2 regions of the Laceyella putida genome follow, and region 1 is predicted to be linked to the other one. Evidence: riboswitches for the same ligand, from Rfam matches in the RefSeq annotation. Region 1 holds a riboswitch; the other holds the start of a gene.
The links. Region 1 has a riboswitch for cyclic di-AMP ahead of ACFQNG_RS00370 (APC family permease). Riboswitches for the same ligand answer to the same signal wherever they lie in the genome.

Region 1 (4,569 bases):
GAAATCGTGGAAGCAAAACGGGTTACGGAAAAACATGAGCTGGATGCCGCTTTTCAAATCAGGAAAACGGTGTTTGTTGAGGAGCAGGGAGTCCCATTGGAAGATGAAATTGATGAGCATGAAGAGCAAGCGGAACATATTCTTGTTTACGCCGATAACCAGCCGGTTGGCACAGGAAGATTGCGCATCGTGAATGGAGTGGCCAAACTGGAGCGGATCTGCATTTTGCCTTCTCACCGCAAACACGGTTTGGGCAAGGTGATCATTCGCAGCCTGGAAGAGATCGCCCAGGCAGAAGGCGTATCCCAAGCGAAATTGCACGCGCAAACGCATGCGGAAGGCTTTTATCAAAAATTGGGTTATGCCACCGCTTCTCCTGTGTTCATGGAGGATGGAATCCCCCATGTGTTGATGGTCAAGGATCTTGCGGGAGAATAGACGGCGATGGCCAACGGCTCCACCTGTCAGCTTTGGGGTGGGGCCGTTCTGTTTGTTGCTCATGGATAAGGGGGGAGAAGAGTGGGAACGATGGTTGATGAACGAAGGATCTTGTTCCAATAGGGGTCGAGGTGTGGTTATGAGAGCGAAAGATTGTGATTTTTCAACGTTAAAAGCACAACTGAGACAGAATCTGTTAGCCATCTCGGATGAGATCGACCGCTTTTTGAAGCTGGTCGATGATGAGCATAACTGTTTGTTGGGCGAGTTAAGGAGCTTAAGAAATCAAATCGTCCTAAGCGAAGCCTTGGCCTCGTCCTTTTATTTGCAGTGTTACTTGTCGCCTTTCACCACTAAATACCTGGGCCTCTTGTCCAGCATCGCCCACCTGTCGCAACGGAAACATGGGGTGTTGATTGTTGTGCAGCGGAAAGATCCGTTGGTCGCATGGCTTGCCCATGGCACGTTGATTCAAGCCGAGTTTTCCAGCTCATTGTTGGAATCCATTTTTTATCCCGGCAGCCCGTTGCACGATGGGGCGGTGTTGATCAAAGATGATAAAATCATTTCCGCCGCCCATGTTTTGCCCTTATCGAATAAAGAGGTTGAAGATGATCAAAAATTGGGAACCCGGCATCGGGCGGCTCTGGGGCTAAGCGAGAAGTGCGACGCCATTGTGATAGTCGTGTCGGAAGAAACGGGCCGCGCCTCGTTTGCCTTGAATGGAAAGCTTTATGTGATCGGCACGCCCACATAAATCCAATCCAACCTTATGCCATATTCATACCAGCACAAGCGGGCCAACAGGAAAAAAGCGTGTAAAAAGGTTGACTTTCCTTATGCTTGTCTCTTTACAACCACCGGAAATCGCAGTAATATACGATTAATTCCATATTCGCCATCATCGCTGAATCTACAGAGAGCGGGGGAACCAAAGGAAGTGGGAAAAGTCTTGCTTCTGGGGTGAATCTCAGGCATCGCTTGAGTAGGGTTACTCTCACAACCCGAATCCGTCAGCTAACCTCGTAAGCGTGTTGAGAGGGGGAACGTCGCCTGCCTTGACCACGGAAGGAGTTTCTCTTTTTTGTGGTTTTTTCTTTTGTAAAGGGAAAGCCAAAGCAAAGCATCGGTTACTTGGTAAATGAAGGTTTGAAGTCTCTAGTGTGTTGGTAATTGGACGCATCATTTTGTTGGAGGAATCATATGTTTAATCGAATCAAACGAATCGTGATCGGAAGACCGCTCCGGTCCAATGAGCTACATAGTCAAAAATTGAACAATTTGAAGGCCTTGGCCATTCTCTCTTCAGATGCCTTGTCATCGGTCGCCTATGGTCCCGAACAGATTTTGATCGTGTTGGCCACGGTCGGCGTTCTGGCTTTCTGGTACTCGTTGCCCATCGCGGTTGGGGTGCTTGTTTTGTTGGTGGCCTTGATTTTGTCGTACCGCCAAATCATTTTCGCGTACCCTCATGGCGGTGGCGCCTATATGGTGGCCAAAGAAAATCTGGGGAAAAACTTTGGATTGGTTGCCGGCGGATCGCTATTGATCGATTATATTTTAACCGTGGCGGTAAGTGTGTCTGCGGGCACCGATGCCATCACTTCCGCCTTTCCCGTGCTGCATCCGCATACGGTGGCGATTGGCGTCGGCCTTGTCGCGGTCATTACGCTCTTAAATTTAAGGGGATTGACCGAATCGGCTTCCATCTTGGCGTATCCCGTTTACTTGTTTGTGTTGGCCCTTGCGATCTTGATTGTGGTGGGTCTGTATCAGGTGGTGACGGGACAAGCGCCGGCCAATGCCCATCCGGCGATCGGTACCCCGGTGATGGGAATTAGTTTGTTTCTCATCTTGAAAGCTTTTTCCTCCGGTTGCTCCGCCTTGACGGGGGTTGAAGCGATCTCCAATGCGATTCCCAACTTTAAAGATCCGGCTCCCAAAAACGCCGCCTTCACCTTGGTGATCATGGGGATCATTTTGGGCGCACTCTTTTCGGGCATCGTCTTTTTGGCTTACTGGTATGGGACCGCGCCCGCGGAAACGGAAACGGTGTTGTCGAAGCTGGGCTCGGCCATCTTTGGCCGTAACGTGTTTTACTATTTCCTACAGGGAACCACCGCGCTGATTTTGGTGCTGGCGGCCAATACCGGCTTTTCCGCGTTCCCTTTGCTGGCGTTTAACCTGGCGAAAGATAAATATATGCCAAGGGCCTTTACGGTGAGAGGGGATCGCTTGGGGTATTCCAATGGGATTATCACGCTGGGCTTGGCTTCCATCATCTTGATCATCGCGTTTAACGGGAACACGGAAAACCTGATCCCGTTGTATGCGGTCGGGGTGTTTATTCCCTTTTCATTGTCGCAAACCGGCATGATCGTCAAATGGTTGCGCACCAAACCGGAAGGTTGGGGTGGCAAATTATTGGTGAACCTCGCCGGCGCGTTAATCTGTTACCTGATTTTGGCCATCTTTTATATCACCAAGTTTCAACAAGTGTGGATGACGCTTCTCTTCATCCCGTTATGCGTATTCATCTTCCAAAAAATCCACCAACACTATGCGGCGGTGGGTGATCAGTTGAGGGTGGATCCGTCGCTTAAAATCATGGATATGAAAAGCGTTGACAATATGGTGATCGTGCCGGTCGCCGGCATCACCACAGTGGTCAGGCAGTCGCTACTCTACGCCAAATCCATATCCGATCATGTGGTCGCGGTGTATGTGGGTTCGAGCCCGGAATCGATCGATCGCATGGAAAAAGAGTGGGAAGAGTGGCAGACCGGAGTGAGACTGGTGACATTGCTTTCCCTCTATCGGAGCGTACTGGGACCATTGAGCGAATTCATTGATACGGTCAAAGCGAAAGCGGATCAGTCGGGCGCGAGGATCACGGTTATCATGCCCCAATTTATCACAAAGAAGTGGTGGCACAGCTTCCTTCATAACCAATCCGGTTTTCTCATCTTGGCTTATCTGCTGAGAATGAAAAACATCATTGTCACCATCGTCCCTTATCAATTGAAAAAATAAGCCATGGAGGCCGGAGCGCCAAGGAAACCCACCTTTTCAAGCAAATGAGCTTGGGGAGGTGGGTTGTTTTTGGTGTCAAAATGGTATAATGAGATGGATCGATCCGCTTTTATTGGAAACTTAAATGAAAGGTTAAATGCAAATGGAAAAACGATGGGTTCGAGAATCAAGATGCTATAAAACGTCAAGAGTTTTTCCTCCCGATGTTAATAATCATAATACGTTGTTCGGTGGAAAATTAATGGCTTATATTGACGATATCGCTTCGATCGCGGCGACAAAACATTGCCGCCGGTCAGTTGTTACTGCTTCAACAGATTCTGTTGATTTTTTGCATCCGATAAGACCATCGGATTCTGTTTGCTTGGAATCCTTTGTAACTTGGACAGGAAAAACATCAATGGAAGTGTTTGTGAAGGTGATTAAAGAAGATTTGTTGAGCGGAGAAAGAAAGATAGCGGCTACTTCCTTTCTGACATTCGTTGCCCTTGACGATAATAAAAAACCCGTTCCAGTACCCGCAGTCGTTCCGGAAACGGAAGAAGAATTCAAATTGCATGAAACGGCGCCGCAAAGAGCCGAAGCGCGTAGGATCAGAAGGGAAGAAAGCAAAAAATTGGCTGACTATCTTACAGTAAAGCAGCCTTGGGATTAACAAAGATGCTATCATTTTGTATAAGAGAATATGTGATGTGGTCGGGCTCAGGGACATCCCCTGAGTACGAATAATGGAGTCATCCCGGAACATGGCCAACTGCTGAGACGCGGTTGGCTTTTTTATGACTTTGCTAGGGAATCTCCCTTCGTGAGTTCATTTAAAATATAGTTCATAATTTTAGCGTATAGTGAGGGTAATAATTTACAGACAAGCGACGGTGATGGACACATGGCGACAGTTTTGATTGTGGATGATGATGCGCACATCCGCGAGCTGGTCAAGCTGTTACTGGAAAACGAAGGCTTGGAAGTGATTGAAGCGGCGGACGGCCAAGAAGCTTTGGCGCTTTTGGAAACGGTGAAGGCGGACATGGCGATTTTGGACGTAATGATGCCCCGCATGGATGGCTGGGCGCTGTGCCGCGAACTGAGGACTTATTA
Region 2 (4,569 bases), on a different contig from region 1:
CCCCTTCGCTGGTGATGACAAGGGGAGGGTTCAGTTTTCGGTAAACCTCTTCCGATGCCTTGCGGGAACGGATGCGTTCCATGACCTCATCCTTTTTCAGGCGGTTTTCCAGCAGGGCAACCAATTCGTCCAGCGTCAAATAAAAGACATCCTCTTTCTGCTCGAGCAGCCCTTTTTCATAAAGGGTTTGGGCTTCTTCCAAAATGGCTTCCCGGTAAAGGTCGAAATAACGGATCATGATATATTTGGGAAGTTCCCGGATTCCCACGGTGTTTCGGTAGAGCGCGATGAGCCGGGCCAGTTTCTTGGCTTTCCGGGCCCCACCGCGCGTCGCTTTCACCCGCGCCAACAAGGACTGGATCGCTTCATGAGCTTCCTGTTCCCCTTGTTTGAATTTTTCCCGGTGCTCTTGCGGCGCATTGCTTCTCATATGGCTGAGAATGGACGGGACGAGCATGGTGGGTGCTTCTTTGTAGCGGACCCGTGTGATGTCGATTTCACCGGGCGCCCGCATCCCGAATTTTTTCATGAACCGGTCCAATTCCGCCCGGAATACGTCGCCGCCTTCCACTTGGCTCAATCCCTCGTAAAACGTGCGGTCTTCCGCCTGTTCCAGATAGCGGACGACTTCGGGACAGGGTCTGGCCGCATCCGCCAAATCCCCGATCATCAGCCCCATTTCGCTGGTGATGTTGCCGGGAGGGGACTTTTGAATGGCGGGGTTCCATTCTTCGCCCAACCATTTTTTCATTTTTCTTTTGATAACCGGCAAGGCGATGAATCCAGCATAGGTGTAAGCTCCGGGATCGACGATGGTCCCAAAAACGGCATGCTCTCGGATAAACCGAATCCGTTCCGCGCCGGAGCGTTGGAACAATGCCCGTTTGAATTGGGCCAAATCTTGTTCGAACGTGGCAAAGGCCCGTTTCACAGCGAGTTTCGGATCTTCCCAATACCAGATTTGGATCAACCGGGGGATCATCTTCCGGTAAAGGGCCAACATTTGTTTCATTGCGCAAAGTGCTTTCCGCATCACGCCCCGTTTCGGTGCCAGCCGTTGAAAGTCTTCGCTTTGCACCACTTTTTTCAGCGCCAACAGATTATCGTCCGCGATCGTGCTTTTGAGAAGCTTGCGCTGGATGGGCTTCAGGAACAGGAAACTGGAACAATCCCAGAAGAGACGTCCGCCCGCTTCAACGATCGGAGCCGAATCATCATCAAGGGGAACGAGCGATTGGAACACCGAAATCCCGAGCGGTTTCATATAATCGGTCATCATTTGCGAGTGGCCAACCGACAGATAGACCCGGTATTCGTCATTCTTCGCGGAAGGGACGGGATAAAGGGAAGTGATGGGCCGGCTTTGGAGAATATAGATGTCATCGCCCTCCAAACACCACTCGATATCCTGCTCGGAACCGTAATGGTTTTCGATCCTTCGCCCCAGCTCCGCCAACGCTAAGATTTTCTGATCCGGGAGCGCCTGTTTTTGGCCAAGTTCGGGCGGCAGTTCCCGGACTTCCGTTCCGCCCTCAGCAACGGGGAAAACCCCTTTTTCCTTTTTCGCGATTTGTTTCTGGATGATTTCATGGTCGCGCACTTTGTACAAATCGGCGGTCACGATGCCGGAAACCAGCGCCTCTCCCAGTCCGAACCCGGCATCGATGGAAACCGTGCGCCGATGTCCCGTCACGGGATCCGCGGTGAACAGGATTCCGGACACTTCGGGGAAAACCATCCGTTGCACCACGACAGACAAGGAAACGGACTTGTGATCAAACCCGTTCTTGATGCGGTACACGATGGCCCGATCCGTGAACAGGGATGCCCAACATTTTTTGACCGCTTCAAGGAGCTGCTGCTCTTCCCCTTTGACGTTCAGATAGGTTTCTTGTTGGCCCGCGAAAGAAGCGGTTGGCAAATCTTCGGCGGTCGCGCTGGATCGGACCGCGTACGCATGATCTTTTCCCAATTTGGCCCAAGCCCCGATGATCGATGCTTTGATCGGGTCCAAAAGCGTGAGTGACAGCATGCGGTCACGGATTTTTTGTCCCCATGCGCGAATCTCGTCCAGCTGTTCCGGTTTCAACCGGTTCAAGCGGTCCAACCATTGATCCATCTCATCCAATTCATCCATGAAATGGCGGTAAGCCGTTGTGGTGATGCAAAAGCCGGGAGGGATCGGAAAGCACGCTTTGGCCATTTCTCCCAGATTGGCGCCTTTTCCACCCACGATCGGCAAGCTGTGGCGATCAATTTCCTCAAAATGCAATACATATTTCACGACACTTCACTTCCCTTTCAAAAGAATGGAGTCAAGCTGTTAACCAGATGCTCAACAACTTTGCCAGCGGAAGCAAAAATTCTACCAATCACCACCTTGCCAAATCGAAAAAGCCACGAGAAGGAAGTCTTCTCGCGGCTTTTTTGGCACCACAAAACAAACCGTGGCTCAGCACGACGACACTCCTCCTCTCATAACGCTTACGAGGTTAGCTGATGGATTCGGGTGCTGAGAGTCACCCTACCCGGACAAGCTTGCCCAGGATTCACCCCATGTAGCCCATGACCGAAGTCATCCCTACGCGTGGTTCCCCCGCTCCCAAAAATGGGATTCAGCGATTGGAATGGAGATTATTTTTTGAGATCATCTTACTCCTCGGCCGTTTGAATGTAAAGCGGCATGGAAGGCAAAACAGGTGAAAGTTCGGTGATTTTTAATGATGGGATGCCATTTTTATCGTGTTCCCTTTTACCCGTGAATGATTTCATCGTTTTAGAAATAAAGACAATGTAGCCTCACCGGTATTATCGTTTTACTCGTTGGCAAAAGTATGGTACTTGGGATCGTTTGCTAAAGTATGTTCAAACCTACTCCCATGCAGTTTCCGATGTTGACTGGGTCGTTTTTTTGACAGCACCATTGTCCGAGCTCATCGCACTATAAAAAACGGGCGGTTTATTTTTGTGCTGTCATTACCTTGATTTCCCTGATGATTTGGCTCAATTAGTGATTCGCTAGCGTCTTAGAGATTCAATCTAATCACATTGCCTCGATCTATTTCACTTTTGAGGCAAAGTCAAGGAGTACTTTCGTGAATTCATCTGGCTTTTCAAAGTGGACAAGGTGGCCGGAATCGACGTCGACAACTTCCACGCCTTTAACAGTGATTTTATCTTCGCCACATCCTTATCATCCATTGCCGCCATCAGAACGCCATTCTCTGTTCTGGACATAGTACTTCTGAAAGTCCGTCTCTTGTTTTTGCGAAACAAAGTCATGCGTCACCCTAGCGAGGTCACCACCGGCCGTTTTTTTGGCGCGCGGCATGATAGAAGAGAAGTAGGGTGGATCTTCAAGCACCACGCCATTTACAAGCTCTGGTCGGTTGGAAGCTATCCATGTCGTAATAAGGCCGCCCGATGAATGGCCCGAAACAAGACCAGTCTGTTGAAATTCAAGCATTTGCCGATGGAAATTATCATCCAAAAAAATTGGAGATATCTACTTGGAAGAAAAAAACGAGTCGGGGATTATCCCCGGCTTTTCTATTGTATAATGAAATATATCATTTCACCTCTTTCGATTAATTCATGTTTTATTCTTTGTCCATAGCTTCAAACTTATCTGACTTGGAACGAAACTACTTTTAGGGGAAGATTATAATGAGCAACACACAGAAAAAAACAGACGTTATCTTAATTGGTGCCGGAATCATGAGCGCGACTTTGGGATCATTACTGAAAGAGTTAGCACCTGAATGGGAAATCAAAGTGTTTGAGAAACTCGCACACGCAGGAGAAGAAAGCTCTAACGAATGGAATAATGCGGGTACGGGTCATGCTGCACTGTGCGAGCTTAACTATACATCCGAAAAATCTGACGGATCTATAGATATTAGCAAAGCTATAAAAATTAATGAACAGTTTCAGCTTTCAATTCAGTTTTGGTCTTATCTTGTAAAAAGCAATCTGATTGGTAATCCGCAGGACTTTATCATGCCAATACCTCATATGAGTTTAGTACAAGGGGAAAAAAATGTAACATTTTTGAAAAACCGTTTTGAAGCGCTGATAAACATTCACCTGTTTCAAGGGATGGAATTTTCCGATGACCCTGAAAAATTGAAGGAATGGATTCCGCTTATCATGGAAGGCCGTACATCGAATGAACCGATAGCGGCAACAAAAATCGACTCTGGAACGGATGTCAACTTTGGTGCTTTAACACGCATGTTGTTTGACCACTTAAAGAGTAAAAACGTCGAGATAAACTACAAGCATAGTGTTGAGAATATTAAACGTACTAGCGACCGCTCGTGGAAAGTGAAAGTGCATGATATTGATAGCGGTAAAATCGAATACCATACTGCAAAATTCGTCTTTATCGGAGGTGGGGGTGGAAGTCTTCCTTTACTACAAAAAACCGGTATTCCTGAGTCAAAACATATTGGAGGATTCCCTGTAAGCGGACTATTTATGGTATGTAACAATCCGGAACTTGTAGAGCAGCATCATGCAAAAGTATACGGTAAAGCTAAGGTTGGTGCTCCTCCAATGTCTGTTCCG

Region 2: another riboswitch for cyclic di-AMP. It lies ahead of ACFQNG_RS09640 (phosphoenolpyruvate synthase); the one in region 1 lies ahead of ACFQNG_RS00370 (APC family permease).

The regions. Positions count from the first base shown of each region.
Region 1 covers NZ_JBHTBW010000002.1:28,959-33,527, reverse strand. Annotated here, with positions in the region: gene ACFQNG_RS00380 (GNAT family N-acetyltransferase) at 7-438, shown strand; gene cdaS (sporulation-specific diadenylate cyclase CdaS) at 578-1,195, shown strand; cyclic di-AMP (ydaO/yuaA leader) riboswitch at 1,334-1,486, shown strand; gene ACFQNG_RS00370 (APC family permease) at 1,642-3,471, shown strand; gene ACFQNG_RS00365 (acyl-CoA thioesterase) at 3,614-4,126, shown strand; gene ACFQNG_RS00360 (response regulator transcription factor) at 4,358-4,569, shown strand, end outside.
Region 2 covers NZ_JBHTBW010000021.1:225,294-229,862, reverse strand. Annotated here, with positions in the region: gene ACFQNG_RS09640 (phosphoenolpyruvate synthase) at 1-2,284, opposite strand, end outside; cyclic di-AMP (ydaO/yuaA leader) riboswitch at 2,468-2,631, opposite strand; gene ACFQNG_RS09635 (malate:quinone oxidoreductase) at 3,667-4,569, shown strand, end outside.